2 regions of the Aminobacter sp. J44 genome follow, and region 2 is predicted to be linked to the other one. Evidence: predicted binding sites of a transcription regulator. Region 2 holds the regulator's gene; the other holds the start of a gene.
What was found. The regulator LexA, encoded in region 2, represses DNA repair genes until DNA is damaged. The targets are predictions, from matches to a motif close to TGTTCNNNNTGTGTTCNG.
Positions count from the first base shown of each region.

Region 1 (15,747 bases), on a different contig from region 2:
CCTGCTGATGTCGTCGACAAGAGCCTGAAGGTCTTCCATCCGATACCCCCTCTATCTGACGAAAAAGCCGCCCGAAGGCGGCTTTCCGAATTCGTAGCGTCAGACGCTGGCACCTGTTAGCGCGAGTAGAACTCGACGACCAGGTTCGGCTCCATCTGGACCGGGTACGGAACCTCGGCGAGGCCCGGGGCGCGGAGGAACTTCGCAGTCATCTTGTTGTGGTCGACCTCGAGATAGTCCGGAACATCACGCTCAGCGAGCTGGACGGACTCCAGAACGATGACGAGCTGCTTCGACTTCTCGCGGACCTCGATGACGTCGCCCGGCTTGCAGCGGTAGGAACCGATGTTCACGCGCTTGCCGTTGACGTTGACGTGGCCGTGGTTGACGAACTGACGGGCAGCGAAGATCGTCGGAACGAACTTGGCGCGGTAGACGATCGCGTCGAGGCGCGACTCGAGCAGACCGATCAGGTTGTCCGGGGTGTCGCCCTTGCGACGAGCAGCCTCGTCATAGGTCTTGCGGAACTGCTTCTCGGAGATGTCGCCGTAGTAGCCCTTGAGCTTCTGCTTGGCGCGCAGCTGCAGACCGAAGTCCGACATCTTGCCCTTGCGGCGCTGGCCGTGCTGGCCCGGGCCGTATTCGCGCTTGTTCACCGGGGACTTCGGACGGCCCCAGATGTTTTCGCCCATACGGCGGTCAATTTTGTACTTTGCGGATTCGCGCTTGCTCATCGCATTCCCTTTCAAAGAGTTGCACCCGAAGCTCTCGCCCCGGGCAAAGGAACGCGCCCTCCTTTGGCCCCGCAATGGAGACCTGACAGGACAACCCACGCACGCATTGCGAAGATGTCCACGGGACACGTAAACGACAACACCGCACCTTGCGGCGCGGAGTTGGCGCTGACCTATGGGATTCCGTCCCCAATGTCAACGCAAACTGCGGGAATTCAGGCGTGCAGCCCGAACCCCTGCATGAGCCGCCGCGACGCACGGTCCGGCTGGCCTGTCGTGAACACGGCAATGTCGGTTGGAAACAGCGGCTCGGCGAGCTCGTCCCGCTGCACGGGCGCGAGCAGTGACAGCGCGCGCCGGGCGATCGCCTCTGCGGGATCGATCCAGTCGACCGGCCAGGGCGCCGTCTTGCGCATGCGGTTCACCAGGAACGGATAATGCGTGCAGGCAAGCACGACGATGTCGGTGCGCTTGCCGTCCTGCTCGATGAAGCACGGTGCGATCTCCGCCCGCACCGCCTCCTCGTCGACAAATCCGTCGCGCATGTAGGCCTCCGCGAGCGAGGCAAGACGCTCACTTCCGACAAGGCGAACATGCACCTTCGACGCCCAGTGGTCGATCAGATCGCGGGTGTACTGGCGCCGGACAGTTCCCGGCGTTGCCAGCACTGAAACAATGCCGGAGCGCGTACGCTCCGCCGCCGGCTTGATCGCTGGCACGGTGCCGACGAACGGCGTGTCCGGATAGGCCGCGCGCAGATCGCCCAGGACCAGCGTGGACGCCGTGTTGCAGGCAATGACCGCGATCTCCGGCTTGTACTTGGCGAGCAGCGTGCCGAACAGTTTGACGATACGCTCGCGCAGCGCCTCCTCGGCCCAGGCGCCATAAGGAAAGCCGGCATCGTCCGCGACGTAGACAAATTGCCGATCCGGCATTAGCACCCGCGCCTCGCGCAGAACCGTCAGCCCGCCGACGCCCGAATCGAAGACGAGTACGGGACGTTCACTCATCGGAAGCGTCCTCGCTTCCGTGCGCCTTGGCGTCAGCCTTGGCCTTGCGCTGCGGATAGGACGTCCCGCGCGGCTCCTTGGGAGAAAAATAGTCGAGCGAGGCGACGATGCCGCGCAGCACCTTGATCTCAGCCTCGCTGAAGCCCGGACGGGTCAGTACCGCGCGCAGATTGTCGACCATCTTCGGCTTCTTCGCCGCCGGGCGGAAATAGCCGCGCACCTGCAGCGCTTCTTCCAGGTGGTCGAACAGGCCCTGCAGCGCCACCTTCGGCGCCGGCGTGATCTCCGGGCCCCTGAAGGCGAGGTCGAGTTCGTCCTCCATGCCTGCCTTCATCCACTCATACGACATGAGCAGCACCGCCTGGGCGATATTGAGCGAGGCGAAGGCCGGATTGACCGGGAAGGTCACGATCTCGTCGGCGAGGCCGACCTCTTCGTTGTAGAGCCCGAAGCGCTCGCGTCCGAACAGGATGCCGGTCTTCTGGCCAGCAGCAAAACGCTGGCGCAGTATCTGGCTGGCTTCGACGGGGCCACGCACCGGCTTGAAACCGTCGCGCTGGCGCGCGGTCGTCGCGATTACGTAGTTCATGTCGGCGATGGCTTCAGGCAGCGTGTCGAACACGCGCGCGCCGTCAATGACGTGGTCGGCCTTGGAAGCCGCCGAGCGCGCCTTCTCGTTCGGCCAGCCGTCGCGCGGATTGACGAGACGAAGTTCGGCCAGGCCGAAATTCGCCATGGCGCGCGCCACCATGCCGATGTTTTCGCCGAGCTGTGGCTCGACCAGGACGATCGCTGGACCTTCCTGGATCAACTGCTTCTCGCGGTCAGTACCTGCCACGGTCACTCATCCTGCTGATTTGGGTTTCCGTCCCTGCCACAGGCAGGAGGTAATTTGAAGACATAGCTTATATGCGCTGCATTAAGCCGCGCTTGCCGGTGGGGCAGAAAGAAGAACCGGGAAATACCGTGCTGCCAAGGCTTTGCGTTGCCCGGCGGCAATGCTATAGGGGCGCCATTTCCATCCATAGAAGGGCCATTGGGCCCTCCCCTGAAAGTGAGGCAATGCTCATGGCAAAGATCAAGGTGGCAAATCCGGTTGTCGAGCTCGACGGCGATGAGATGACCAGGATCATCTGGCAGCTCATCAAGGACAAGCTGATCCACCCTTACCTTGACATTGACCTGCATTACTACGACCTCGGCATCGAGGCTCGCGACGCTACCGACGATCAGATCACGATCGACGCCGCCAAGGCGATCCAGAAGTACGGCGTCGGCGTCAAGTGCGCCACCATCACGCCGGACGAAGCCCGCGTGAAGGAATTCGGCCTGAAGAAGATGTGGAAGTCGCCGAACGGCACCATCCGCAACATCCTCGGCGGCACGATCTTCCGCGAGCCCATCATCATGAAGAACGTCCCGCGCCTGGTTCCGGGCTGGACCCAGCCGATCGTCGTCGGCCGTCACGCCTTTGGCGACCAGTACCGCGCGACCGACTTCCGCTTCCCGGGCAAGGGCAAGCTGACGATGAAGTTCGTCGGCGAGGACGGCCAGGTCATCGAGCATGAAGTGTTCGACGCGCCGGCAGCCGGTGTCGCCATGGGCATGTACAACCTCGACGAGTCGATCCGCGACTTCGCCCGCGCCTCGCTGAACTACGGCCTGCTGCGCAAGTGGCCGGTCTACCTGTCGACCAAAAACACCATCCTGAAGGCCTATGACGGCCGCTTCAAGGACATCTTCCAGGAAGTCTACGAGCAGGAGTTCGCCGCCCAGTTCAAGGAACTCGGCATCTGGTACGAACACCGCCTGATCGACGACATGGTCGCTGCCTCGCTGAAGTGGTCGGGCGGCTACGTCTGGGCGTGCAAGAACTATGACGGCGACGTCCAGTCCGACACCGTCGCGCAGGGCTTCGGCTCGCTCGGCCTGATGACCTCGGTGCTGATGACCCCGGATGGCAAAACCGTAGAGGCCGAGGCCGCACACGGCACCGTGACCCGTCACTACCGCCAGCACCAGAAGGGCGAGGAGACCTCGACCAACTCGATCGCGTCGATCTTCGCCTGGACCCGCGGCCTCGCGCACCGCGCCAAGCTCGACGACAACGAGCAGCTGAAGGTCTTCGCCGAGACCCTCGAGAAGGTCTGCATCCAGACCGTCGAGTCGGGCTTCATGACCAAGGACCTCGCGCTGCTGATCGGCGCCGACCAGCCGTGGCTGTCGACCACCGGCTTCCTCGACAAGATCGACGAGAACCTGCAGAAGGCCATGGCCTGATCAGAGGCGCGGACAGTCACCGTCTGTAGTTGAACAACGAGACGCCGGCGCGACATTCGCGCCGGCATTTTTATTTATGGTCAGTGCAGCTACGAGCAGGCGAACTTTTCACCCTGCGGGGAATTGAGTACCCGAACAGGGAGTCCCGACATGCTGAAATTGAAACACAGCGCATTCCTCGCAGCCGCCCTCGCCTCGTCCACAGCATTCGCGCAGGGCGCATGGACAAAACTGGAAGATAACGTCCAGGTACCGGCCATTGGCGCGACCGTCGACCAGGTCGAGGATCTCGACGTCCACAATGCGTCCGGTACGAAGATCGGCGAGGTCGACGACGTATTGGGCACCGACGCCAGCACCCCATCCGCCCTTGTCGTCGAGTTCGAGCAGGGCGGTGCCTATCCGAAGGAAGAGATTGTCGTTCCGCTCGACCAGTTCACTTGGGAGAACAACCGGCTGATCCTCAACGTTGACGCCGAGGGGGTCAGCGCCATGGAAATCTGGAACGACTGACAAGAAAAAGGGCCGCATGAGCGGCCCTTCAGACTGCTGACAAAGTTCCGCGAGCCTTCAAATCAGGCTTGTTGATTCCGATCCGTTCTCACTTTGAATCTGAGACGTTCCGTGAATCTCGGGCTCCGGAAAGGTGCGTCGAGGGTTTGTCAACAAACTGAAGGGCCGCATGAGCGGCCCTTGGTTCATGTTTCAACGTCGGCGCCTCAGGCGGCGAGGATTGCCTTCACGGCCTCGATGGCGGCTTCAGCCTTCGAGCCATCCGGGCCACCGGCCTGGGCCATGTCGGGACGGCCGCCGCCGCCCTGCCCGCCGATTGCAGCCGATGCCGCACGGACAAGATCAACAGCCGAGAAGCGATCCTTGATGTCGTCGGTGACGCCAACCACGACGCTCGCCTTTCCGTCTTCCGAGGTGCCGACGAAGACCACAACGCCGGAACCCAGCGTCTTCTTGCCTTCGTCTGCAAGCGGCTTGAGGTCCTTCGGCGTCACGCCCGAGACGACACGGCCAAGGAAGTTGATGCCGGCAACGGTTTCGGTATCGCTGGCCTTGCTGCCGGAGCCACCACCGAGCGCCAGCTGGCGACGGGCTTCGGCAAGCTCGCGCTCCATCTTCTTGCGCTCTTCGAGGACCGCCTCAAGGCGGGTGACGACATCCGCCGGGGCGACCTTGAGCACGGAAGCGGCTGCCTTAAGGCGACGCTCCTGCTCGTCGAGATAGCGGCGGGCAGCATCGCCAGTCAGCGCCTCGATACGGCGCACGCCCGCAGCAACAGCACCTTCCGAAACGACGCGGATCAGGCCGATGTCGCCCGTGGCCGAGACATGCGTGCCGCCGCACAGCTCGGTCGAATACGCCTTGCCAGCCTTGTCGCCATGAAGGGCGGTGCCCATGCGAACGACGCGAACCTCGTCACCGTACTTTTCGCCGAACAGCGCCATGGCGCCCTCGGCGATCGCGTCATCGACCGCCATCAGGCGCGTTGTGACTTCGGCGTTCTGCAGTACGATCTCGTTGGCGTATGTCTCGACCAGCTCGAGTTCTTCCGGAGAAATCGGCTTCGGATGCGAAAAGTCGAAGCGCAAGCGATCCGGCGAAACCAGCGAGCCCTTCTGGGCTACATGGGTGCCGAGAACCTCGCGCAGCGCCTCGTGCATGAGGTGCGTCGCCGAGTGGTTGGCGCGGATTTTCGAGCGGCGGGCGTGGTCGACCGTCATCTCGACGGCAGCGCCCCGCGCAACTGAACCGGACACGACCTTTGCCGAGTGGACGAAGAGGCCGTCAGCCTTCTTCTGGGTGTCGATGATCTCGATGCGGAAACCTTCGCCAGCAAAAATGCCGGTGTCGCCGACCTGGCCGCCGGACTCGCCGTAGAACGGCGTCTGGTTGACGATGACGGAGATTTCGTCGCCTTCGGCCGCACGCTCGACTTCCTGGCCGTCCTTCACCAGCGCGGTAATGACGCCCTCGGCCTTCTCGGTCTCGTAGCCGAGGAACTCGGTCGCGCCCAATTTGTCGCGCAGCGCGAACCAGACAGCCTCGGTCGCCGCTTCGCCCGATCCAGACCAGTTGGCGCGGGCCTCGGCCTTCTGGCGCTCCATCGCGGCGTTGAAGCCGTCGGTGTCGACCTGAATGCCGCGCTGGCGCAGCGCATCCTGCGTGAGGTCCAGCGGGAAGCCGTAGGTGTCGTAGAGCTTGAACGCGGTCTCGCCGTCGAGGCGCGCGCCCTGCGTCAGACCCGAGGTCGCCTCTTCGAGGAGACCAAGGCCGCGGGCCAGCGTCTTGCGGAAGCGGGTTTCCTCAAGCTTCAGCGTCTCGGTGATCAGCGCCTCGGCGCGGCCGAGTTCCGGATAGGCCTGGCCCATCTCGCGCACCAGCGCCGGCACCAGACGGTGCATCAGCGGCTCAGCGGCGCCAAGCAGCTGCGCATGGCGCATCGCGCGGCGCATGATGCGGCGAAGCACGTAGCCGCGGCCCTCGTTCGACGGCAGCACGCCGTCAGCGATCAGGAAGCAGGACGAGCGCAGGTGGTCGGCGATGACGCGGAACGAAGCGACGTTGTCGGGCTGCGGTCCCTTGGCGAGCGCCGAGGCGGTCGCCTCGATCAGGTGGCGGAACAGGTCGGTCTCGAAGACGCTCTCGACGCCCTGCAGGATCGAGGCCATGCGCTCGAGGCCCATGCCGGTGTCGATCGACGGACGCGGCAGGTCGACGCGCTCGTCCTTGGTGACCTGCTCGTACTGCATGAAGACCAGGTTCCAGAATTCGAGGAACCGGTCACCATCCTCTTCCGGGCTTCCGGGAGGGCCGCCCCAGATGTGCTCGCCGCGATCGATGAAAATCTCCGAGCACGGCCCGCACGGACCGGTATCGCCCATCGCCCAGAAATTGTCGCTGGTCGGGATGCGGATGATCTTGTCGTCGGAGAAGGCGGCGATCTTCTTCCAGAGCTCAGCCGCCTCGTCATCCGTGTGGTAGACGGTGACCAGCAGCTTTTCCTTCGGAAGGGCGAAGTCCTTGGTGATCAGGTTCCAGGCAAGCTCGATCGCCTCGGCCTTGAAATAATCGCCGAAGGAGAAGTTGCCGAGCATCTCGAAGAAGGTGAGATGGCGAGCGGTGTAGCCGACATTGTCGAGGTCGTTGTGCTTGCCGCCGGCGCGCACGCTCTTCTGAGCGGTGGCAGCGCGCGTGTAGGGGCGCGTCTCAAGTCCGGTAAAGACGTTCTTGAACTGGACCATGCCCGCATTGGTGAACATCAATGTCGGGTCGTTGCGAGGCACCAGAGGGCTGGACGCTACAATCTCGTGCCCGTTCTTGCGGAAGTAGTCGAGAAAAGTCGACCGGATTTCGTTGACGCCACCACTCATGCCGATGCCTTCAGGTAGAGCGGCCGCACCCCTTGCGGCCGAAAGGAAAGGCCTTTTAACGTCCAGCTTTCAAGCTGTCCAGAAAGCAGGACGATAACGGACAGTCCACAAAGGAAAAGACCGCCGGAACCCCTCCCGGCGGTCTGAAAATCACACCCCTAAGCCACGGGAACGCGGCTCTAGCGGGGCTTACATGCCAGCGGCGTCGTCCAGATCGTTGCCGTCCTGGTCGCCCGGGCCGCCGTTCTCCAGGAACTTCTCGGCGATGAGACCTGCATTCTGGCGCAGTGCGAGTTCCAGCTCGCGCAGCAGCTCCGGATTGTCACGCAGGAACTGCTTGGCGTTCTCGCGACCCTGCCCAAGGCGCTGGGAATTGTAGGAGAACCACGCGCCGGACTTCTCGACGATGCCAGCCTTGACGCCGAGGTCGATGATCTCGCCCGTCTTGGAAACGCCCTCGCCGTACATGATGTCGAACTCGACCTGCTTGAAGGGAGGAGCGAGCTTGTTCTTGACGACCTTGACGCGGGTCTGGTTGCCGACGACCTCGTCGCGGTCCTTGACCGAACCGATGCGGCGGATGTCGAGACGCACCGAGGCGTAGAACTTGAGCGCGTTGCCGCCGGTGGTCGTCTCTGGCGAGCCGAACATCACGCCGATCTTCATGCGGATCTGGTTGATGAAGATGACCATGCAGTTCGAGCGCGAGATCGACGCGGTCAGCTTGCGCAGCGCCTGGCTCATCAGGCGGGCCTGCAGGCCCGGCAGGGAATCGCCCATCTCACCTTCGATTTCGGCGCGCGGCGTCAGTGCCGCAACCGAGTCGACGACCAGGACATCGATGGCGCCGGAGCGGACCAGCGTGTCGCAGATTTCCAGCGCCTGCTCGCCTGTATCCGGCTGCGAGATCAGCAGGTTCTCGAGGTCGACGCCGAGTTTGCGTGCATAGACCGGATCAAGAGCGTGCTCGGCATCGATGAAGGCGCAGATGCCGCCCTTCTTCTGGGCCTCGGCTACGGTGTGCAGCGCCATCGTGGTCTTGCCCGAGCTTTCCGGGCCATAGATCTCGATAATGCGTCCCTTCGGCAGGCCGCCCACGCCGAGCGCGATATCAAGGCTGAGCGAACCCGTCGAAACGGTTTCGATCTCGACCACCTGCTCGTTCTGGCCGAGCCGCATGATGGAGCCCTTGCCGAAAGCGCGCTCGATCTGGGAGAGCGCTGCATCGAGAGCCTTGGATTTATCCACTGAACCGTCCTCAACAAGCCGTAATGTGTTCTGCGCCATGATACCTTACCCCTTGATGGACCGCGAAGCCGGATGTCCTGTGTCCAATGATTTTTTGTACTCTTTTTGTTCCAATTTGGCAATAGCGATCAAATAACTGATTTGAAATAGCTTTTCGGATTATGTTCTATTTTCGTTTTGGGATGTAGAGGCCAGAACGTACCAGCAGGCGCGGCATCGTGAACGCGCATAGGTCCAGCAATCAGCGATTCGAGGCGCAGAGTTGCGGCGCCTGCCCGCGTTGAATACGCTCCCCGCGCAGGCGCATTCAACCGGACTTTCCATGCAACGACCAAAGCTTTTCGTCTCGGGCGCGGCCCATATCGACCGGCGCGGCAGGATCGATGGTGTCTATGTGCCGGCTGCGTCGAATCCGGGCAGCCTGCGCGAGGAAGCCGGCGGCGGCGCGCTGAACGCGGCGCGCAATGCGGTGCACCATGGCGTGGACGTGACGCTGATGTCGCTGCGCGGAGGGGATCTTGCGGGGCTGGCGGTAGCCGACGTGCTGGCCGAAAGTGGCATCGAGGACGTGTCCGCGATCTTTCTCGACCGCACGACGCCGAGCTACACCGCCCTCCTCGACCCGAATGGCGAGCTGATTGCCGGGCTCGCCGACATGACGCTCTACGAGCTCGGCTTTACCCGGCAGCTGCGCCGGCGCAAGATTCGCGATGCGGTGGCGGCMGCGGATGCTGTCTTCTGCGAAGCCAATATGCCGGAAGATGCGCTGATGCGGCTTGCGGACATGGCGGGAGGCCGCCCGATCTACGCCATCGCGATTTCGCCAGCGAAGGCGCGGCGGCTGGAGCCGATCCTGGCATCCCTCTCCTGCCTGTTCATGAACCGCCGCGAGGCCCGCGTACTGTCGGGTGCGGATGACGCTGCCGAAGCCATCAAATTGCTGCGCGACCGCGGGCTCAGACGCGGCGTCATCACTGCGGGCGGCGAGGAGACGATTTTCTTCGACGACACGGGCGTTTTCAACATCACCCCGCCGCAGCTCGAAGCGATTGCGGATGTGACCGGCGCAGGAGACGCGCTCGCCGGCGTGGCTACCACGGCGCTGATGCGGGGCGAAAGCTTCAACGAGGCGGTGCGGCGCGGCATGGCCGCCGCGATGCTGACGATTGCATCGCCCAACGTGGTAGCCGACTATGAGGACGAGGCGTTCGAAACAGCGCTCGCACGCGTCGGGACCCCGAGAAAGATCAGCTGAACGGCGGGAGACACATGAAGCAGACGGCCGCAATCCACATCGACATCTCGCCGGAGGTTCAGGCCGCGCTTTCAGCCAGTAAGCCGGTGGTGGCGCTCGAAAGCACCATCATTACCCATGGCATGCCCTACCCCGACAATACTCGCATGGCGGAAGGCGTGGAGCAGATCATCCGCGAGGAACGGGCCACACCCGCGACGATCGCGGTGATCGACGGACGCATCAAGATCGGCCTTACAGACAAGGAGCGCGTCGCTCTGGCGCAAACCACCGGCGCCATGAAGCTGTCGCGCGCCGACCTTGCCTTTGCGGTCTCGCAGAAGCGCACGGGCGGCACCACCGTCGCCGCAACGATGATCGCCGCGCACCTTGCCGGCATTTCGGTGTTCGCCACCGGAGGCATCGGCGGCGTCCACAAGGGCGCCGAAGCAAGCTTCGACATTTCCGCCGACCTTGATGAACTTGCCCGCACGCCGGTCATCGTCGTCTCGGCCGGGGCAAAGGCGATCCTCGACATCGCCAAGACTTTGGAAGTGCTTGAAACGCGCGGCGTTCCGGTGGTCGGCTTCGGCAACGACGTGATGCCCGCCTTTTGGTCGCGACAATCGCCCTACCCCGTGCCGCTGCGGCTCGATGAGCCCCAAGCAATCGCCGCTTTCTTCCGCACCCGCCAAGAGCTGGGACTCGACGGGGGCATGCTGGTTGCCAATCCGGTGCCGGCGGCGTCGGAAATTCCGGCCGAGGAGATGGCGCAGCATATTGAGACGGCGCAGCGCATGGCCAACGAAAAAGGCGTGAGCGGCAAAGCCGTCACGCCTTTTCTTCTTGCCACCATCCTGGAGCTCACTGCCGGCCGCAGTCTCGTCACCAACATCGCGCTGGTCGAGAACAACGCCCGGCTGGCTGCCCAGATCGCTGCCGCGCTTGCGATCAGGTGAACGGCGTCAGGTAAATCTCGACGCGGCGGTTCTGGGCGCGGCCGTCTGCGCTCGCGTTGGACGCGATCGGCTGCGACGGGCCAAAGCCGCGGATGGCGAAGCGGCGGCTGTCGACACCACGCTGGGCGAGGAAGCGAGCGACCGAATCGGCGCGGCGCTCGGACAGCACCTGGTTGTGCTGCAGGCTGCCGGTGGAGTCGGTGTGGCCGTTGATGTCGACGAAGGTGCGGTTGTACTTGTTCAGCACCATCGCAACCGCATTCAGCGTGTCGTAGAAGGCCGGCACCACCTCGTACTGGTCGGTCGCGAAGGTAATGTTCGACGGCATGTTGAGGACGATCTGGTTGCCGACGCGGGTAACCGATACACCAGTGCCCTGCAGATAGCGGCGCAGTTCCGCCTCCTGCTGGTCCATGTAGCCACCGATGGCGCCGCCTGCCAGCGCACCGATGCCGGCGCCGATCAGCGCGTTGCGGCGGTCGTCACCTCCGGCGAGCACGCCGATCCCGGCGCCCGCAAGCGCACCCAGCGCCGCGCCACCAGCCATGTTCGACATCTTCTGCTCGCCCGTATACGGGTCGGTCGTGCAGCCGGCCAGAAACGCAGCACCCGCAAAGGCCAGAACGATCTTCTTCATTCGGATTTCCCTCTCCTGAATAAGCGCGGTTCGGGCAGGTCAGCCTGCTGAATCGAGCTCGTCGGCGGTTTGTATCACAGATTGCGGCAAAAAACCGAACCGGGGGCGGAGCTGCCGGTGGAGAGGATCGATTCCGCATCCCTTACATCGGGAACGTGCCAATCCCTATATTGCCGCAGGCGGGTTCAACTTGCTGGGATCAGGAGATGACGTTGATGAAACACCTTCGCATGGCCGCTGCGCTCGCCTTACTCGCGGCTCTCAGTGCCGGCTCGGCCCACTCCAAGGAAGTCGGCAAGGTCGGCGTGGACTGGCTCGGCAACGACATCGTCATCGAGGCAATTACCGATCCCGACATTTCGGGCATCACCTGCCATGTGACCTATTTCGACCGCGGCATCATCGACCGGCTGCAGAAGGGCAACTGGTTCGAAGATCCGTCGAACAATGCGATGTCCTGCAACCAAACAGGACCCATCGAAATCGGCGACATCGACCTCGGCAAGGGCGGCGAGGAAGTGTTCCAGCAGCGCCAGTCGCTGATCTGGAAGAGCGTGGTCGTCAAGCGCATCTATGACAAGGAGAACGACACGCTGATCTACCTGTCGCACTCGCGGCAGGTTCAGGACGGGTCGGCGAAAATGGCGATCTCAACCGTGCCGCTCTACGGCCAGAACGTCACCTGGAAGAACGGCAAGCCCGAGTAGCTCAATTCTGGATCGGGCCGGAGTCCATCGGCTTAGAAGGCCGGTGCTCGATAAGCCAAAGCTACGCGCTGATGGTTCAAGGGTGCCATCATACGACGGCACCCTTTCGCGCTGAGGCCTAGTAGAGCGAGCCGTACTTCTCGAGTGCGGCGCGATACTCGCCGTAGATCTTGTCCGGATCCTGCCCGACCTTGCGCACATCGTCCTTCCACTGGTCGACGAGTGGCGCGGCGGCATCACGCCACTGCTTGATCTCGTCATCCGTCGGCGCATACAGCGTATGCCCGGCGTCGATCGCCTTCTGGCGGCCGGAACGCTCGTTCTCCGCCCAATCCTTCGAGAACTTGATCGACCATTCCGGCGTGCAGTGGTCGTCGATCACCTTCCGGTTCTCTTCCGAGAGCCCATCGTAGACGCCCTTGTTGATCAGCAGCATCTGGTTCGAAATGTAGAACGGGAAGTCCAGGTGGTAGGTGACCACCGAATCCATGCCGAAGATGTAGACGGAGTTCCATGGGAAGGTGATCGCATCCGCCATGCCCTTGGAGATCGCATCTCGCGCCTCATTTGCCGGCACCTGGACGCTCGAACCACCGAGCATGGAGACGAAGCGGGCCATCGTCGCGTGAGCGGCGCGGATGTTCTTGCCCTTGATGTCGCCCGGCACCTTGATCTCGGTGTTGGCGTGGATCGTGCCCGGATCGTGCGGGTTCATGACGCAGAACTTCACTTCCGGCATCTCGATCTCGGCGTACTTGGCGTACCACTCGTGCAGCGCCCCTGCCCCGTTATCCACCTCGCGGACATGGAACGGGACTTCGATCAGGCTGTAGATGGGGAAGCGGCCTGCCTGATAGCCGGGATTCACATATCCGATGTCGGCAATGCCATCACGGGTCATGTCATAGTGGTCGGCAGCCGAACCCAGCTGCGCGGCCGGGAAGATGTTGATCTTGATGCTTCCGTTGGACGCCTTGCTGACGGACTCAACCCACTGTGCGATGCCGCCCGTGTGCATCGGATGCGTAGGAGGAAGCCAGTGAGCAAGACTAAGTTCGACATCGGCAGCTTTCGCCGGCAGCGCGGCAGCAGAAAGTAGCGCGGCCAAAGCCACGGAAATACGACGTAACATGAATTCCTCCCGTTTCTTTTCCGGCCGACAGATCCTCCCGGCCGACCGAAGAAGGAAAATGTTATGTATTTGAACTACTGTCAATGATGGCAAATGGGAACATGACCGCTGCAAAGAACAACGTCACGGATCCTCTTTGCGCATCTCCAAAACCCCTACAGTTCTTTTGAGAACTGACGAAAGAATATGCCCGTCAGCTGAACCTTACGCCGGCGGTCTGCCCTGTCAGCCGCGGGTCCTTCGATCGCACCAGCAGCGGCTTGCCTTCGAGCGCCTCGAAGCAGCGGGCGAGCGTGTCCTCCTCCAGCCGGTCCATCGCTTCCTTCGTGTAGAAGGTCAGGTGCGGAAACAGCACCACATTGTCCATCGCGAACAGCTCGCGCAGCGGATGACGCTCATGATCCAGCGGCTCCTGGCTGTAGACGTCGAGGCCGCAGCCGGCGATCTTTCCTGCCTTCAGTGCAGCCAGCAGCGCCATCTCGTCCACCAGCGCGCCGCGGGAGACGTTGACCAGGAAGGCCGACGGCTTCATCAGTTCCAGCTCCTGCGCCCCGATCAGATAGCGCGAGCCGTCATTGAGCACGCTGTGCAATGAGACGTAGTCGCATTGCGGCAGCATCTCCTCCAGGCTGTCAACCTTGGTCACTCCATGCTGCGTCATGACTTCCCGGGGTACATACGGATCATAGCCGAGCACCCGCGCCCTGAACCCCGCACCAGCCATGCGCGCCATTGACCGCCCAATGCGTCCGACGCCGACGAGGCCGAGCGTCTTGCCGGCAATATCTGCGCCAAGCCATTGCTGTTCGGGCCAGGCCCATCCGGTCCTCCGCATCTCGCGAGAGATCGGCAGGAGCTTCTTCGCCAGCGCGATCAGCAGCATGAACGCGCCTTCGGCTACCGTTTCCTCGGCATATTCCGGGATGTTGACTACGGGGATCTGGCGGGCGCGCGCGGCGGGAATGTCGATCGCGTCGATGCCGACGCCGTATTTCACAATCGCCTTCAGCTTCGTCGCGGCGTTGATGACCTTCGCCGTGATCGGCGTGTAGCACATCAGAAGAAGGTCGGCGTCCGCAACCTCCCGAGCGAGCTCTTCCTCACTGACGCCCTCGGGCAAGAGCACCAACTTGGCCCCCTTGTACCGAAGCACCCGGTCGATGGTCGGGCATTCGAGCTCGCGGTCAGTACGGACGATCTTCACAGGCGGCATTGTTGTACTCCCCTCTTTTGTTCTGGAAGAGTACCCCGAAGGCCGACGCCGTCGACTGTTTTCCGCGGATCCTTGCGGTAAACGCAAGGAATTGGCGCGAAAGATCGGCGTGGCTTGTCAAGTCATAATTAGGGCTTTGGATCGCAGCCGGAACGCCCTTCCGACAGTCGTTTCGGGCTGCCGTTGTGCAAGCAAGCCCCAAATGATTCGCCTCAAACGAGCTCGACCTCCACCACGCCCGGCACTGCTTTCATGGCCGATGCCACCTGCGGCGACAGACGATAGCGATTGGGCAGTTCGACCTCGATCTCGCCCTGCCCCTCGGGTTTCAGCACAATGAACGACACATGCCCCTCGCCTCGCGTCGCCAGCTGCGAGGCGATCGTGTCGAGCGGTCCGGGGTCGCGCACGAAGATGCGCATATGCCGCTGAACGCGCGACGCCTCGACGTCGAGGTCATGCGCCGTCTGGATGCGCAGGTTGACGCCTTCCGGACGGTCTTCGGCAGCCACGGTGATCACCACCGAGCGGCCGGGCTCCATCATGTCGCGGTACTGCGACAGCGTCTCGGAGAACATGACGGCTTCGAACTGTCCGGTGGTGTCCGACAGGCTGACGATGCCCATCTTGTTGCCGGTGCGCGTGTTGCGCTCCTGCTTGGCGGTGATGGTGCCGGCCAGGCGCCCTGCCGTCGCGCCGCGTTTCACCGCCGCCTGGAAGTCGGTCCAGTTCTGCACGCGCATCTTTTCCAGCACGCTGCGGTATTCGTCGAGCGGGTGCGCCGAGAGATAGAAGCCGATTGCCGCAAACTCGCGGTGCAACCGGTCGGCCGCCGTCCACGGCTCGCAGGTCGGAAGCACCAGCTTTTCGGTGGGCCCGCCACCCATGCCGAAGATGTCAGCCTGGCCAGAGGCAGCGTTTTCCTGCGCCCGGGCGGCCATGCCCATCATCCGCTCGATGCCGGCAAACAGCTGCGCGCGGTCGTAGCCGAAGCAGTCGAAGGCGCCTGCCGAAATCAGGCTTTCGAAGACGCGCTTGCCGACGATGCGCGGATCGATGCGTGAGCAAAAATCCTCAAGCGATTCAAACTGCTTTTCTTTCCGCTTCTCGACGATGTGGTCGACCGCCGCCTCGCCAACGCCCTTGATAGCGGCAAGCGAGTAGTAGATGCGGTTTTCGCCCACCTCGAACGCGCGGTAGGAGGTCTTCA
Region 1 covers NZ_VLJG01000014.1:10,924-26,670, forward strand. The annotation lists gene L610_RS07270 (glutaminase) at 1-39, opposite strand, end outside; gene rpsD (30S ribosomal protein S4) at 117-734, opposite strand; gene murI (glutamate racemase) at 950-1,744, opposite strand; gene L610_RS07285 (RNA methyltransferase) at 1,737-2,582, opposite strand; gene L610_RS07290 (NADP-dependent isocitrate dehydrogenase) at 2,813-4,024, shown strand; gene L610_RS07295 (PRC-barrel domain-containing protein) at 4,175-4,537, shown strand; gene alaS (alanine--tRNA ligase) at 4,744-7,407, opposite strand; gene recA (recombinase RecA) at 7,597-8,694, opposite strand; gene L610_RS07310 (carbohydrate kinase family protein) at 8,978-9,910, shown strand; gene L610_RS07315 (pseudouridine-5'-phosphate glycosidase) at 9,925-10,848, shown strand; gene L610_RS07320 (OmpA family protein) at 10,841-11,485, opposite strand; gene L610_RS07325 (CreA family protein) at 11,701-12,192, shown strand; gene L610_RS07330 (TRAP transporter substrate-binding protein) at 12,311-13,324, opposite strand; gene L610_RS07335 (2-hydroxyacid dehydrogenase) at 13,518-14,537, opposite strand; gene dnaE (DNA polymerase III subunit alpha) at 14,750-15,747, opposite strand, start outside.
Region 1: a site for LexA is predicted at 8,818-8,835, ahead of recA (recombinase RecA). Genes of this name have one in related genera too.

Region 2 (15,747 bases):
AACCGCTTGGCTCTGAGCAGGTGCCTCTCGCCGAAGCGGTTGGCCGAGTTCTCGCCTCCGACCTCCATGCGCGCCGCACCCAGCCGCCATTTCCCGCATCCGCCATGGATGGCTATGCCGTCCGCGCAGAAGACATTGCCACGCTCCCGGCCTATCTCCGTCCGGCAGGCGAATCCGTCGCGGGCAAACGATATTCAGGCACGTTGCAGCCGGGTGAAGCCGTCCGCATTTTTACCGGCGCACCGGTGCCGGAGGGCGCCGACACCATCCTGCTGCAGGAAGATGCGATCGTCCATGAGGACGGGCGGATCGAAGCGACGGAAGCCACCGCACGCGGCAGGCACATCCGCAAGGCGGGCCTCGACTTTTCCGAAGGCGAGAAGCTGCTGGCAGCGGGACGTGTTCTCGACGCCGCCGCCCTGGCGCTTGCTGCAGCAGCCAATCATCCGGTGCTGGACGTCGCCAGAACGCCGGTCGTGGCAATCCTTGCCACTGGCACCGAACTCGTTGCACCCGGTGCAACGCCCGGACCTGACCAGATCGTCGCCTCGAACACCTACGCCATCATGGCGCTGGTGCAGCAGGCTGGCGGACGATCGATCGACCTTGGCATCGTCAGCGACGATCTCGGCGCGCTGGATGACGCAATCCGTCGCGCCCGGGAGTCCGGAGCGGATATTCTCGTCACTCTTGGCGGGGCATCTGTTGGCGACCATGACCTCGTCAAGGACGCGCTCGGTGCTGCCGGCATGGAACTCGACTTCTGGAAGATCGCCATGCGTCCGGGCAAGCCGCTGATGTACGGCCGCCTCGGCGAACTGCGCGTGCTGGGCCTTCCGGGCAATCCCGTCTCGAGCATCGTCTGCGGGCATCTGTTCCTGAAACCGCTCGTCGCCGCCCTCACCGGCCAGGCCTACGAGCACGATATCCGCAGCGCGGTCCTTGGCACACCAATGGGGGCAAACGAGTCGCGTCGCGATTATGTCCGCGCTGTCGTGGCGAGCGCCGAGCATCATGGCGATCAGTTGGTTGCGACCCCGTTCCCGACGCAGGATTCGTCGATGCTGAAGACGCTCGCGGAAGCCAATGCGCTGATCATCCGCGAGCCGCATGCTCCTCCGGCCGATGCCGGTGACCCCTGCAAGGTGCTGATGCTGCGCTGACGCAACCCTGCGTTTTAGCAGCCTCTCAGGCTCCCGCTGGTCGGCCGCGAAAAATGCGCACGGGCGCCCGGATCGAGGCGCTTTTTCCCTTTCATCTCCTGAAATCCCGCTATGTTACTCAGGGTGGCGGTGAGGATTCACGAGGGTTCCCTCGCCTTCCGTCGCCGTTCACGACGTCCCGGTTTCTCAGGCTGAATGCCGGGGCCAACCATAAGAATCGGTCGCTTGGCGACCTCCGGGGAAATGGGGCGTGGCGGCGGTTGACGGACGGCTCGCCACTGAAGGGGATAGGTGCCGGTGAAGTATGTGAGCAAGTATTTTTGGCCTGTGGTCGGAGTTGGAGCCGTCGCGTTTTCGATCTGGCTTCTCTACCACGAGCTTCGAGGTCTCTCACTCGATGAGCTTTGGGACAGCCTGACAGCTATAACGATACGCCACTGGCTTCTTTCGATCGCCGCGACCCTCCTCGCCTACGCCGCTCTTGCCGGCTATGACCACCTGGCCCTGCTTCACCTGCGCCGCCGCGTCGGCTGGCTCTACATGACGGTCTGCTCGTTCACGACCTATGCGCTGTCGCACAATATTGGCGCATCTGTCTTCTCGGGCTCCGTCGTCCGCTACCGCGCCTACTCCGCGAAGGGTTTGAGCGCGGCCGAAGTCGGCGTGCTGGTGGCGTTCTGCTCGTTCACATTCGCCCTTGGCACCCTGATGCTGACGGGAATCGTGCTCATCCTAGAGCCGGAACTGACCGAGCGTTTCGTCGACGTGCTGCCAGTGTCAGCAACTTCGGCGACAGGTATCGCGCTGCTGGCAATCGTTGGGCTTTACGTTCTCGGCAGCGCGCTGAAGCTGCGTCCGCTGAAGCTCGGCAAGATCGAGATCCACTATCCGAACCTGTCGATCGTCTGGCGCCAACTCCTGATTGCGCCGCTGGAGCTGATCGGTGCTGCCGCCATCATCTATTTTGCACTGCCGGAGGCGGGAAATCCCGGCTACATCGTCGTGCTCGGCATCTTCCTGATCTCGTTTTCGGCGGCGCTGATCTCGCACGCCCCGGGCGGCCTTGGCGTGCTTGAGCTGGTCTTCATCACGGGGCTGTCGGAAATGGATCCGGCGGACGTGCTGGCGGCCCTGCTGGTGTTTCGCCTACTCTACCTGATCATCCCGTTTGTGATGGCTCTGTTCGTCGTGCTCGGCTTTGAGCGCTCACAGCTAGTGCAGCATCAGGAATAACGACGTTCTGGTTCAGCTGGGGCCAGCTGAGCGGAACGTTTTCCGGGGCCATCGAACCGCCCGAAACGATGAAGGCCATGGCGTCGTTCTTGGTCCAGTCAAGCCAGACGAGGCGTGATGTCGGAACGAGCTCGACAAAGCCTGACGTCGGGTTCGGCGTCGTCGGCACATAGACGGCCGCAAGTTCCGGGTGATGGTCGCTTTCCGGAAAGATGCGCGTCACGATGCCGACGGCGCGCATGCTTTCGGAGGGAAACTCGATCAGAACAACGCGCTGTCCGGTGGGCGTTCCGTCGCCTCCCAGCGAGCGGATCAGGGTCTGGGTCGCACCATAGACGGTTCGGGCAAACGGGAGGCGCTCGACCAGCCTGTCCAGCGCGCGCAGCACACGTCGTCCGACCACGGCGTTAGAGGTCTTGCCGAGAAGGAAGAGAAAGAGAAGCGCGAGCACCAGGGCGACGCCGGACTGGAACCAGCCGGCAAGCAACAGCTCCGCCACATCGGGCATGGTCGGATGCAACACACCCGCCAGTGCGAAGGTTGCGGGACGTCCGGCCCACACCAGCATATCCACTACGAACGAGACAATCCAGGCGGTCACCCCGAGCGGGATGATCGTCAGGACCCCGGTGATGATGTGGCGAGTGATGGACTGCATGTCACCCTCCCCGACGAAGCCACAGGCAGATCAGTGCCGCTGCGGCGTCCCGACCGGCCATGCGGAAACATCTAGATCCCATTCTGCAGACGGCTATCGGTCTCGCTGCCTGCCGATGCTTCTTCCAGCCTTCCTCGCGCCGATTCCATCGCCGGCACGTCCGGATTCTGCTCGGCGCGATCACGGTAGATGGCCGCACGGGCAAGCAGCATCAGCGTCACCGGCATCGTGACCGTCACGAAAATGCCGATCAAGATTTCGTGCACCACCGGTCGCAATTCAAGAACGGTGAAGTAGATCATCGACGCGAAGACGATCCCGCCCGTGCCCCAGCTTGTGCCAAGGGTGGGCGCATGCACCCGGTCGTAGAACGAACGCAGGCGCCAGAAGCCGAACGAACCGATCAGCGTCAGGCCGGCGCCGATCACCAGGAACGCGGCGACCAGGATCGCCGCCCAGAGCGGCAGGTCAGCGGCGTGAGGCATGCTCATTCGATCACCTCGCCGCGCATGAGGAACTTTGCCAGTGCTGCCGTCGCCACGAATCCAAGGACGCCGATGATAAGGGCGGCTTCGAAATAGAAGGTGCTTCCGGTGCGGATGCCGAATACCAGCAGCTGCAGCATCGAGTTCACGTAGAGCGTGTCGAGGCCGAGCACGCGGTCCTGCGCGCGCGGGCCACGCATCATCCGCGCCATTGCGAAAATCATAGCAAGCGCGAGCGCGCCGTGCGCAACCCAGACCGCGAATACAACGATCATCTCGCTCATTCGAAGATCTCCCGCAGCAGGTGCTCGTACCGGTTCTTGATGGTATCGAGCCAGTCCGCCTCATCGACGAGGTCGAAGACGTGCAGAAGCACCTCCCCACGCGCCGAATTGTAGTCCATCCAGGCTGTCCCCGGTGTGCTCGTGATGATCACAGAAAGGATAGCAAGCCCTGTTGGATCACGCAGGTCGAGCGGAATTGTCAGGAAGCCGGACTTCCGCTGCCGGCGGCGGCCCTGCAGTATGATCGTCGCCACCGCGATGTTGGAGCGCAGAATGTCGAGCAGCACCACGCCGATCAGCTTTGGTACGAGATGCCACTTCTTGATCTTCGGACGCGACGGTTGAAGCGCTGCAAAGCCATGCACCGCCATCAGCGCGACGAGGATGCCGACGATCAGGTTTCCGAGCGAGAGGCTGGTCAGCGCCAGCCACATCAGCACCAGCGAGACGAGCAGCAGCGGGAACGGGAAGAAGCGCTTCATCGCGTGCCCTCCCGGCCGCGGGGCATCGCACGAGGCGCGTCGACCACGCTCTCGATGTAGATGCGCGGATCGTGCAGATTGTCAGCCGTCGCCTGCATGAAGCGCATGATCGGGCCAGCCTGGACAGTCAGGGCCAGCGTCAGCGCAAGCAGGACGCCGATCGGGATGATTTCCATCAGCTGGACGCGCGGGATGACCACATCGACCGGCGCCCAGAAAGTGCGGATACCGGCGCGGCTCATCGAGATCAGCGACGCGAGACCCGACAGAACCAGGAACGTCGCGAGCCACCACGCGGCCGAGGGGATCGTGGCTGCGTCACCAAGCGCGCCGTGATTGAAGCTCGCGTCGATGATGATGAACTTGGCGACGAAGCCAGGCAGCGGCGGCAGGCCTGCCAGCAGGAGGGCACAGGCGCCAAAGCTGATGCCAAGGATCGCGAGTGTGCCCGGTATGGTCACGCCAACCTCTTCCTCGACATCCTCGTCTTCCTCGCCCTCGCCGAAGGCTTCGACCGTCACCGCAAGAACGTTCGCGAACTGGTCCTGCCCGCGCTCGACGAGCTCGATCAGCAGGAAGAAGGCGCTGATCGCGATGGTCGAACTGACGAGGTACAGCAGAGCGCCCGCTGTGACGCCAACCTCGAAGAGGCCCAGCGAGGCAAGCAGCGTTCCGGAGGAGACCAGCACGGAGAAGCCGGCAAGCCGGCCGAGCGATTGCGAGGCAAGAACGCCGATAGCACCAAAGGTAATGGTCAGGATTCCGCCGAGCAACAGCACGTTTGTGCCGAAGCCGAACGACACCGTTTCCTTGGTGAAGAACAGCAGTGACAGTCGCAGGATGACGTAGACGCCGACCTTGCTCATGATCGCCATGATTGCGGCGACCGGCGCCGGCGCAGCGGTGTAGGTAGTCGGCAGCCAGAAGGACAATGGCCACATGCCTGCCTTGATCAGGAAGGCGATGCCAAGAATGCCCGCACCCGCCTCAAGCATCATCATGCTTTCGGGCGCGACCTTGGGGATCCGGAGCGCGAGGTCGGCCATGTTCAGCGTACCGGTGACGCCGTAGATCATGGCAACGCCGATCAGAAACAGCAGCGACGCCGCCAGATTGATCGCGATGTAGTGCAGACCAGCCCTCACTCGCAGCGAGCCTGAGCTGTGCAACACGAGCCCGTAGGACGCGGCGAGCATCACCTCGAAGAAGACGAAGAGGTTGAACAGATCGCCCGTCAGGAACGAGCCATTGAGGCCCATCAGCAGGAACAGGAACAGCGTGTGATAATTCGGACCGGCCTTCTGCCAGCGCACGATCGAAAAGACGAGCGCCGGAATGGCGAGGACGGCAGTCAGCGCCAGCATCATCGCCGCGAGGCGGTCCAGCACCAGCACGATTGCGAACGGAGGCGGCCAGTTGCCGAGCAGGTAGACGACGACGCGCCCGTCACCGGGCCTGCCATCTGCATGCGCGATCCGCAGCAGCAGGATCGCGACAATGAGCAGTGCCACCGCCGTGCCGATCGTGATCGTTGCCTTCAGCACGCGCTCCTGGTCGTTGAAGAACAGCAGCAGCGCGCCAGCCACTAGCGGCAGCACGATCGGCAGGATGACAAGGTGTTCGGGTGCAGGGATCATCTTTCGGGCTCCCTGCCGTCAACATGATCGGTGCCGGTGAAGCCGCGGGCAGCAAGGAGCACGACGAGGAACAGGGCCGTTGTTGCAAAGCCGATCACGATCGCCGTCAGCACCAGCGCTTGGGGGATCGGATCAGCAAAAGCCGACGGGTCGACTTCAGCGCCCGGCACAACGGGGGCCGCGTTGGACTTCAGCCGTCCCATCGAGAAAATGAAGAGATTGACGGCGTAGCCCAGCAGCGAGAGGCCGATGATGACCTGGTAGGTGCGCGGGCGCAGCAGCAGCCACACGCCGGAAGCCACAAGCACGCCGATGCCGAGCGAGAGGACGAGTTCCATCAGGCGTCCTCCTCCGCCTTCGCGGCTTCGACGGCACGGACGCGGTAGCTGCGGACCGACTGGTGAGCCAGCGCAATAAGGATGAGCACGGTGGCGCCGACAACAAGAGAGAACACGCCGAGGTCGAACAGCAGTGCGCTCGCCGTCGGCACCTTACCGATCAGCGGAATCTCGGTGTACTGGAAGTAGGTGGTCAGGAACGGCATGCCGAACAGCCACGCACCCAAGCCCGTGACGGCGGCCGCCATCAGGCCAAAGGCGATCCAGCGCACGGGCAGGATACGCAGGCGATCCTCGACCCAGCGTGTACCGCCGCCGAGATATTGCAGCAGGAAGCCGATTGCCATCGTCACGCCGGCCGCAAAGCCGCCGCCCGGCAGGTCGTGTCCGCGCAGGAACAGGAAGGCAGCGAGCAGGATGATCACCGGGAACATCCACTGCATCAGCACGGAGGGCACCATCAGGTAGTCGCGGACAGTCGACCCGATCTCCCGGTCCGGGCGCGCGTCGTCGTACATGTTCTGGATGCGCTGCTGCTCCGGAACGCCAACGCTGTCCGCCGCCGGTCGGTAGCGGCGAAGCAGGGCGAAAACGGTGAGCGCAACGATGCCGAGCACGGTGATTTCGCCAAAGGTATCGAAGCCACGGAAGTCGACCAGGATCACGTTGACGACGTTCTTGCCGCCGCCCTCGGAGTAAGCGTTCTCCAGGAAGAAATTGGCGATCGTATCCGTCTCCGGCCGCTTCATCATCGCGTAGGCGAGTATCGCCATGCCGACACCGCAGATGACGGCAAGGCCGAAGTCGCGGTGACGGCGCATGCGGTCCATCGGACGAACGGAGTTATCCACTTCTTCGAGACGCTTCGGCAGCCAACGCAGACCAAGCAGGATGAGAACCGTCGTCACCACCTCGACCACGAGCTGCGTGACGGCAAGGTCCGGCGCGGAGAACCAGATGAAGGTGATGCAGGTTACGATGCCAGCACCGCCCATCAGGATGAGCGCGGCCAGGCGGTGGTACTTGGCCTGATAAGCTGCGCCCAGCGCGCAGACGATGCCCACCGCCCAGAAGGCGGCAAAGGTCGGGTCGAGGCCGTCGAAGCTGACGTTCGGCAGACGGAACCCGCCCCGGAATAGCGGAACCAGCCCCGCCACGAAGGCGGCAAAGACGACAAGCCGCAGTTGCGGCTGCAGACGGCGCGTGCCCAGATTGGCCTCGATCCAGCGCGCCCAGCGCCAGGAGATGGTGACCAGGATACGCTCGAAGATGCGCTGGCCCTTGAGGTTGCGCAGGAACGGCGTGCCGTCTTCGCAGGTGGCAAGGTAGCGGCGCAGCGCAAGATAGAGCGCCGTGCCGCCTACCAGCGCGATGACGCTCATGATCAGCGGTGTATTGAGGCCATGCCACACGGCAAGGCTGTAGTCGGGCGTCTCACTGCCAAGCACTGCCACGACGGCGGTGTGCAGGTACGGCCCGATGGTGATGCTCGGCACAATGCCGACAATCAGGCAGATGAGCACCAGGAGCTCGATCGGCAGACGCATCCAGTGCGGCGGCTCGTGCGGCTCATGTGGCAGGTCGACGGGCTTTGGCCCAAAGAAAACGGTATGGATGAACCGCACCGAATAGGTCACCGCGAAGGTGCTTGCGATCGTTGCGGCATAGGGTGCAAGTCCGTCGAGGATCGACCCGTGATGCTTCTCCAGCGTCTCGGCGAAGAACATTTCCTTCGACAGGAAGCCGTTCAGAAGCGGCACGCCCGCCATCGCGGCACTTGCCACCATCGCCAGCGTTGCCGTTATCGGCAGGAATGAAAACAGGCCGGACAGCCGGCGCATGTCGCGTGTACCCGCCTCGTGGTCGATGATGCCGGCGGCCATGAACAGCGACGCCTTGAAGGTGGCGTGGTTGATCATGTGGAAGATGGCCGCAACCGCAGCGAGCGGGCTGCCGAGGCTCAGCAGCGTCGTGATGAGGCCCAGATGGCTGATGGTGGAATAGGCCAGCAGACCCTTCAGGTCTTGCTGGAAGATCGCATAGAACGCACCCAGCATCAGCGTCGCCATGCCGGTCAGACCGACAAGGAAAAACCACTCATCGGTGCCCGACAGAACCGGCCATAGTCGGGCCAACAAGAAGACGCCAGCCTTCACCATCGTTGCCGAGTGCAGGTAGGCAGACACGGGCGTCGGCGCCGCCATCGCGTTGGGCAACCAGAAGTGAAAAGGGAATTGCGCGCTTTTCGTCAGTGCCCCGAGCAGGATCAGCACAAGGGCAGTCGAATAGAGTTCGTGCCCGCGGATCTTGTCGCCCGAGGCGAGCACAACGTCGAGATCGTAGCTGCCGACGATATGGCCGATGAGCATCAGGCCGACGAGCAGCGCGAGTCCACCAATGCCCGTGATCGTCAGCGCCATTCGCGCGCCGTCACGCGCCGCCTGGTTGTGGTGCCAGTAGCTGATGAGCAGGAAGGAGACGATGCTGGTCAGTTCCCAGAAGATCGCCAGCACGATCAGGTTGCCGGCAATAACCAGGCCCTGCATGGAACCCATGAAAGCGAGCAAGAACGAGAAGAACCGCGGCACAGGGTCCTTCGGCGACATGTAGTAGCGTGCGTAGATGACGACGAGCAGGCCAATGCCGGTGATCAGCACCGAAAACATCCAGCCGAAACCGTCCATGCGCAGGGTGAAATTGACGCCTAGCTCCGGCAGCCACTGCGCCTCGCGGCGGATCACGCCGCCTTCCCTGACTGCAGGGTACAGGAAGGCCGTGATCGTAAATGCTGCAAGCGAAACCAGCCCCGACAACCAGGCCTCAGCGTTGCGCGCGTTCCGGGGAAGCAACGAAGCCGCTACGCTGCCTGCGAACGGCAGCAACACCAAAAATAGTAGCAGGTTCGCGTCAGTCATTCCGCGTGATTCGGCAAAAGGGGAGTTGGGGGACCGGATTATTTGAAAAGCCGTAGATTCAGCCGCCCAGTCAACCCCTTATGCCGAAAAATTGGGATACTGCGTCGGCTTGGCGCAACCGCGCCAAAGATCATGCCCCGCCCGAACCTGCCGCAAGGGTAGACTTGACGGACTCTTCCTCCGGCACTTCCACCGTGACGGGGGCGGGAGAAGCCTGCATTTCATGCAGCCATTCGCGCCAGATAGCTACCAGCAACGCCATCAGCACCGGCCCGATGAACAGGCCAAGGAAGCCCATGGTCTTCACGCCACCGATCAGGCCAAAGAAGGTTGGCAGGAACGGCAGCTTGATCGGCCCGCCCACGAGTTTCGGGCGCAGCGTCTTGTCGACGATGAAGAGTTCGATCGAACCCCAGGCGAACAGGCCAAGGCCGGCAAAGGGTGAACCAGACGCAACCAGATAGAGAGAGACCAGCGTGAAGCTGAGCGGCGCACCGCCGGGGATGAGGGCCATGACGCCGGTGATGACGCCAAGGGTAACCGGCGAGGGCACGCCCGCGATCCAGTAGGCCGTGCCGAGAACGATGCCCTCGCCGATCGCGATCAGCGTCATGCCCATGACGGTCGAGCTGATCGTCGCCGGGACCACGCGCGAAATGCGCTCCCAGCGCATCGGCAGGATCCGCTCGCCCAGCGTGTCCACCTGCTTCACGAAGTTCTCCCCGTCCTTGTAGACGAAGAACAGCGCGATCAGCATGAAGAGCAGCGTTAGCAGGAGGTCGAAGAGACCGGTGCCGGCAGCAAGCACGGCGCGGTAGATCGAGCCGATATTCGCGCCGCTGACGATCTGCACCAGTTCGCCCAGCGCGCCCGGATGGCCGATGTAGCGCTGCCACTGCTCGTCGAGCCACGGCCCGATGCCGCCCGGCAGGGTGATCATCCATTCAGGCGGCGGTGAGCCGGTGCGGTTTGCCTCCACCGCCCAGGTGAACCAGACGCCGACTTCCTTGATCGTGTAACTGATGGCGAGCACCACCGGCACGACGAGGAAGGTAAGGATCAGCGCAATTGCGATCGAAGCCGCTAGTGGGCGATTGTTGCCGCAACGGCGCAGCAGGTCGCTGTAGACCGGCCAGCTGGCGAAACCGATCACCAGGGCCGCCAGGACTGGTACCAGAAAGCCATGGAAGAAGTAGATGCCGGCTGCAAACACCAGCACCAGCAGCCACCGCGCCGCCGAAAGAGGCGGTACCAGCGCGATCCGCGTCGGAGTGGCGGAGCCGAGCCAACGCGGTTCCTGCGGTTCGAGTGTCTTTTTCATCGCTTTCCGTCGCCTGATCAGATGGAGGCCAATCTGCAGCGGACGCCCATCAATCTGATGTGTCGCATCCGCGTTCCGACCGGGTCAAGACTCGGCCACCAATGAATGCCCCATACCACCGCATTTTGAGCGGTTTCATGGCACCATCAATGACAAAGGCTCCGGTCTCCAGTTTCCGCTAAAGGATCACCCTTGGATCAGGCTGTCCCCTAAGCCCGGTTTCGACCGCAAAGACGGCGCCAGCGAGCGGCTGGCTCGCAAGCGCTTCTGCAGATAAACCTTCCTGCGCAGTGGTCACGAAAAGCGTGGACCAGTTCGGGCCACCGAAGGCCGGACACGTGATCTGGCTCACCGGAAGCTCGATCCTGAGATCCTCGAGTCCGTTCGGCGCATAGCGCGCGACGGAGGATTTCGCCCAACACGCCACCCAGAGGAAGCCATCCGCATCGAAGATGGCTCCATCTGGACTTGTCGCGACCTGCCGCAGGTCGAGGAAAATCGTCCGGTCGCCCGTCGGCCAGCCGTCCCGGTCCAGTGCCTGGCGCCAGATGATGCGCTCCCGGCTATCAGCAAAACAGGCGAACTTGCCATCCGGCGAAAAGCAGGTGGCGTTGGGAATATCAATACCCGTGTAGAGGGCTCGCAGTTCGCCCCGATAGTAGCGGTAGATGGTGCCTAAGCCCGGTTCCGCCCTGCGTCCCATCGTACCGATCCAGAAGCCCCCTTTCGGGTCTGCCCGACCGTCATTGGTGCGCAGATCTGGCCGATCCGGCTCGATCCGGCAGATCGTCTCCCGCGAGCCGCTTTCGATATTAAAGCGCATCAGGCCGCCAGCCCCCGCTACAAGCAGGTTGTCGTGGTCGATCCAGCCGAGGGCGGAGACCGGCACATCGAAAGTCCACTCGAAGACCTTCTCCTCCTTCCGCGACCGCAGCTTCTGGCCGACGATGTCGACCCAGAAAAGCTGCTCCCTGTCCGGATGCCACAGCGGCCCCTCGCCAAGCGCACAAAGCCGATCATCAAAGACTCTTGGTTCCACCAGCCCCTCCCCTGGAACTTCAATCGAAGCACCTTGTGCCACAACTCGTCGTCTCGTGCAGCAGGGCGCGCGCCTATTAATGATTGCGGAACACAAATGGAACATATAGTGTTTTGTTCAGGGTTTGTTTTTCTGATTCCAAGGGGCGCCCGATGCTTACGCGCAAGCAACACGAACTGCTTCTCTTCATCCATGAGCGGTTGAAGGAGACGGGCATTCCTCCTTCATTCGATGAAATGAAGGAGGCGCTGGACCTTGCGTCCAAGTCGGGCATTCACCGCCTGATCACCGCCCTTGAGGAACGCGGCTTTATCCGCCGCCTACCTAACCGGGCGCGCGCCCTCGAGGTTCTGCGCCTTCCCGACTCGATCGCGCCGGGCCTCAACTCAGCGAAAAAATTCTCGCCGAGCGTGATCCAGGGCAGCTTGGGCAAGGCGCCGGAGCCTGCGCGCGTGCAGGTTCCGAGCAATGACGATGCCGCATCCGGCATCGCCATTCCGGTGATGGGTCGCATTGCAGCGGGCGTTCCGATCAGCGCGATTCAGCTGCAGACCCATTCGATTGCCGTGCCACCGGACATGCTGCGCGGCGGCGAGCACTATGCGCTCGAAGTCAAGGGCGACTCGATGATCGAGGCCGGCATCTTCGATGGCGACACGGTGATCATCCGAAACACCTCATCGGCAACCCCAGGCGACATCGTCGTCGCCCTCGTCGATGACGAGGAAGCAACGCTCAAGCGTTTCCGCCGGAAGGGCGACTCGATTGCGCTGGAAGCTGCGAACCCGGCCTATGAGACCCGCATTTTTGGGCCGGACCGAGTGAAGGTCCAGGGCAGGCTGGTCGGCCTCATCCGTCGCTACTGAACCGTTTCCTTAGTTTCACTGTTCGCGCCGGCCGCACCTTGTGTGGCCGTCGTTCGTTCAGGCAATCCGCGCGCAGCCCGCGAGAAGCGGCGATGATCATGCCACGGCCGGTATGGCATGCTGATGGCGTGCCGGATTTGCGCCCGACCTTGCGCGTCAAATCGAACTTCGGCTGCACCGTATAACGCCAGATCGCGCGTGGTGAGCGTCAACGTGCCTGAGCCCGCGCAGGGATCGCTCGATGTAGCATCGGCGAGCACGAGCAGCGCCGCCAGCCCGCACGCATCACGTGCCGCGTCCTCATCTGCCGTGTAGACAATCGTGTTTCCGTTTTCATGGCGGGCGGTGCAGGTCTTTCCTGAACAGATGAAGCCGTGTTCGAGCGAGTTGTCTTCGGCTTGCGGCCGCACTACCGTGGTTGCCCGCATCGCGCGCTGCCAATTTTCAAGCGCAAAGCCGCGCGGTCGCGACTGGTTGACGGCAACAGCCCCGTCCGACAGGCGCATCGCAACGAGCCTGCCGTCCTCGGCGATCAGGACGTCCGGTCGGGCGTCAACAAGAACAAGTACTGTCAGGCCTGCGGCGATCGGCGCTGCTGCCAGCCAGCGCAGGGACGTCTGCGACATCGTCAGGATTGCGAGGCCAGCGGCCAACAAGAGGACAGAAGCGCCGGGAATTGCACCGGTAGAGTCGTAGAACGAACGCTCCGCGAGCCACTGCGCGACCGTGATAACCGCCGCGATCCCCTCGCCCATCGCAAGCAGCGGGAGGGCGTCAAGCCCGAGCGGCATCAGGATCGACGCGGCAACCGCCATCGGCATCACCACCACCGACACGATCGGCATCGCCGCAAGATTGGCGAACAGGCCGAGTGGCGAAACTTGCTGAAAATGCCACGCGCTAAAAAGGGCCGTCGCACCCCCGGCGATGATCGATGTCGCGGCGAGGGCGATGGCAGCGGCGAAGGAGTACCGTACAATTCGTCCCGGAAAGGACGGCGTACTGCGCCGGCGTCGCGGCTCCTGTCCAGCGCGGTAGCTAGTCCAGGCAGCGTAAGACGCGACGAGTGCGGCGGTTGCTGCGAAAGACATCTGGAAGGAAGGTCCTGCCACCTCATGCGGCGAGATCAGCAAGATGATGATCGCCGAGATGGCGAGATTGCGCATGGTGAGCGCCGCGCGGTCGAACACGATCGCCAGCAGCATGACCGCAAGCATGATGAAGCTGCGCTGCGCCGCGACATCCGCCCCGGAGATGAGCAGGTAGAAGGCGGCGGCTAGCAGAGCGATCACCGCCGCATATTTCTTCACCGGCCGCCGCATCGCGAAATTGGGAGCGAGCGCGAAGACGCTGCGCAGTGCGACCATCAGCGTGCCGCCGACAAGGGCCATGTGCAGGCCGGAGATTGAAATGACGTGGTAGAGGCCAGTGATGCGCAGCGCCTCGTTGATCTGCTCCGGAATGCCGGCGCGGATGCCGGTGATCAGAGCGGCTGCAATGGCTCCTTCCGGACCGCCAATCGTCTCGGTGATCCGCGCGGCCATCTTCTGGCGTAGGGTTTGGACCCACGCCATTCCGCGCATCCAGAGGGCCGGCTCGGGCCTCTCGCCCTCCACAATCTCGGGAGCGCCCATGAAGAAGCCGATTGCACCGATGCCCGAAAAGTAACTCTGAAACGAGAAGTCATAGCTGTACGGCCGTACCGGACCCGAGGGCGAGATAAGCCTGACGACGCTTTCGATGACCTCTCCTATTCCGGCATTTTCCGGCATCGAACTCGCAGTGACACGTACGATGTCCGGCGCATAGCGCAGCACGGGCCGCCGGGTGTCGAGGACCCGAAGCGTCAGTCTCACCCGCCCGGAAGCCTGTTGCTCGATCAACTCCACGCGGCCGGTCAGCCTTGTGGTTACCTCCGAGCCGAGGATGCGCGTGCCTGCTGTAAGCGTTTCAATCTTGGCGCTCACAGCACCGCTGGCAACGAGCAGCCCTGACATGGCCAGCAGACGCCAGGCGAAGTGTGTGCGCAGCCACCAACAGAGACTCAGGAGGCCGAAGACGAGCGCAGTGAGCGGAAGAAGGGTGGGCTCGTGCGGCAGGGCGAAATAGGTGAGCGCCCCGGCACCAATAAAGACCGGAATACAAAGAAACGGCGTCCCGCGATCAATTTCAGCTTCAAACGCCGCGCGCGCTTCTTGTGATATCCGTCCAATCGCGGGCCTTTCCGAGGCGCGTGCGCCAGCTTATCCGGCCTCTTCTGCCGAAAATTTGGCTCCGGGCACCATCGGTTCGCGCGAGATCGGTCCCGCCGAAGAACAGGCGGCGCTCGTCAATTTCCGCATGCTCCTCCCCGCCCATGCCGCGTTTCCCAGCCCCGTAGGCGCTTGCACGATGAGGTCGCTATGCTACATGAGCGCCAGACAAATACCATCGGCCGTTCAACGGCCAGTTTTCTCATGGATGGATCCCGTGTCCGACAAGGTTGTCACCCGCTTCGCGCCCTCACCTACCGGCTTCCTGCACATTGGTGGTGCGCGCACCGCGCTCTTCAACTGGCTTTATGCCAACCACACCGGCGGCATCATGCTGCTGCGCATCGAGGATACCGACCGTGAGCGCTCGACCGAGGCGGCAACCCGGGCGATCCTCGACGGTCTGAAGTGGCTCGGGCTCGAGTGGGAAGGCGAGCCGATCTCGCAGTATCAGCGCGCCGACCGTCACCGCGAGGTGGCCGAGGAACTCGTCCGCATGGGCAAGGCGTATTACTGTTATGCGACCCCGCAGGAGCTCGAGGAGATGCGCGAGAAGGCTCGCGCAGAGGGACGCCCGCCGCGCTATGACGGCCGCTGGCGCGACCGCGATCCGTCCGAGGCACCGGCCGGCGTGAAGCCCGCGATCCGCATCAAGGCGCCTCAGGAAGGCGAGACGATCGTCTACGACAAGGTGCAGGGCGAGGTCCGCTTCCCGAACAAGGATCTCGACGATTTCATCATCCTGCGCTCGGACGGCAACCCGACCTACATGCAAGCCGTGGTCGTTGATGACCATGACATGGGCGTCACCCACATCATTCGCGGCGACGACCATCTGACGAATGCCGCACGTCAGACCATCATCTACCAGGCCATGGGCTGGGACGTGCCGGTCATGGCGCACATTCCGCTGATCCATGGTTCGGACGGTGCGAAGCTGTCGAAGCGCCATGGTGCGCTGGGCGTCGAAGCCTATCGCGCGATGGGCTATCTGCCCAAGGCGCTGCTGAACTACCTCGCCCGCCTGGGCTGGAGCCATGGCGATGACGAGGTCATGTCCATCGAGGACATGAT
Region 2 covers NZ_VLJG01000023.1:116,154-131,900, forward strand. The annotation lists gene glp (gephyrin-like molybdotransferase Glp) at 1-1,163, shown strand, start outside; gene L610_RS10855 (lysylphosphatidylglycerol synthase domain-containing protein) at 1,461-2,396, shown strand; gene L610_RS10860 (DUF502 domain-containing protein) at 2,323-3,054, opposite strand; gene mnhG (monovalent cation/H(+) antiporter subunit G) at 3,126-3,539, opposite strand; gene L610_RS10870 (K+/H+ antiporter subunit F) at 3,542-3,823, opposite strand; gene L610_RS10875 (Na+/H+ antiporter subunit E) at 3,820-4,305, opposite strand; gene L610_RS10880 (monovalent cation/H+ antiporter subunit D) at 4,302-5,942, opposite strand; gene L610_RS10885 (Na+/H+ antiporter subunit C) at 5,939-6,280, opposite strand; gene L610_RS10890 (monovalent cation/H+ antiporter subunit A) at 6,280-9,195, opposite strand; gene L610_RS10895 (AI-2E family transporter) at 9,326-10,516, opposite strand; gene L610_RS10900 (SMP-30/gluconolactonase/LRE family protein) at 10,695-11,555, opposite strand; gene lexA (transcriptional repressor LexA) at 11,708-12,421, shown strand; gene L610_RS10910 (ComEC/Rec2 family competence protein) at 12,415-14,634, opposite strand; gene gltX (glutamate--tRNA ligase) at 14,891-15,747, shown strand, end outside.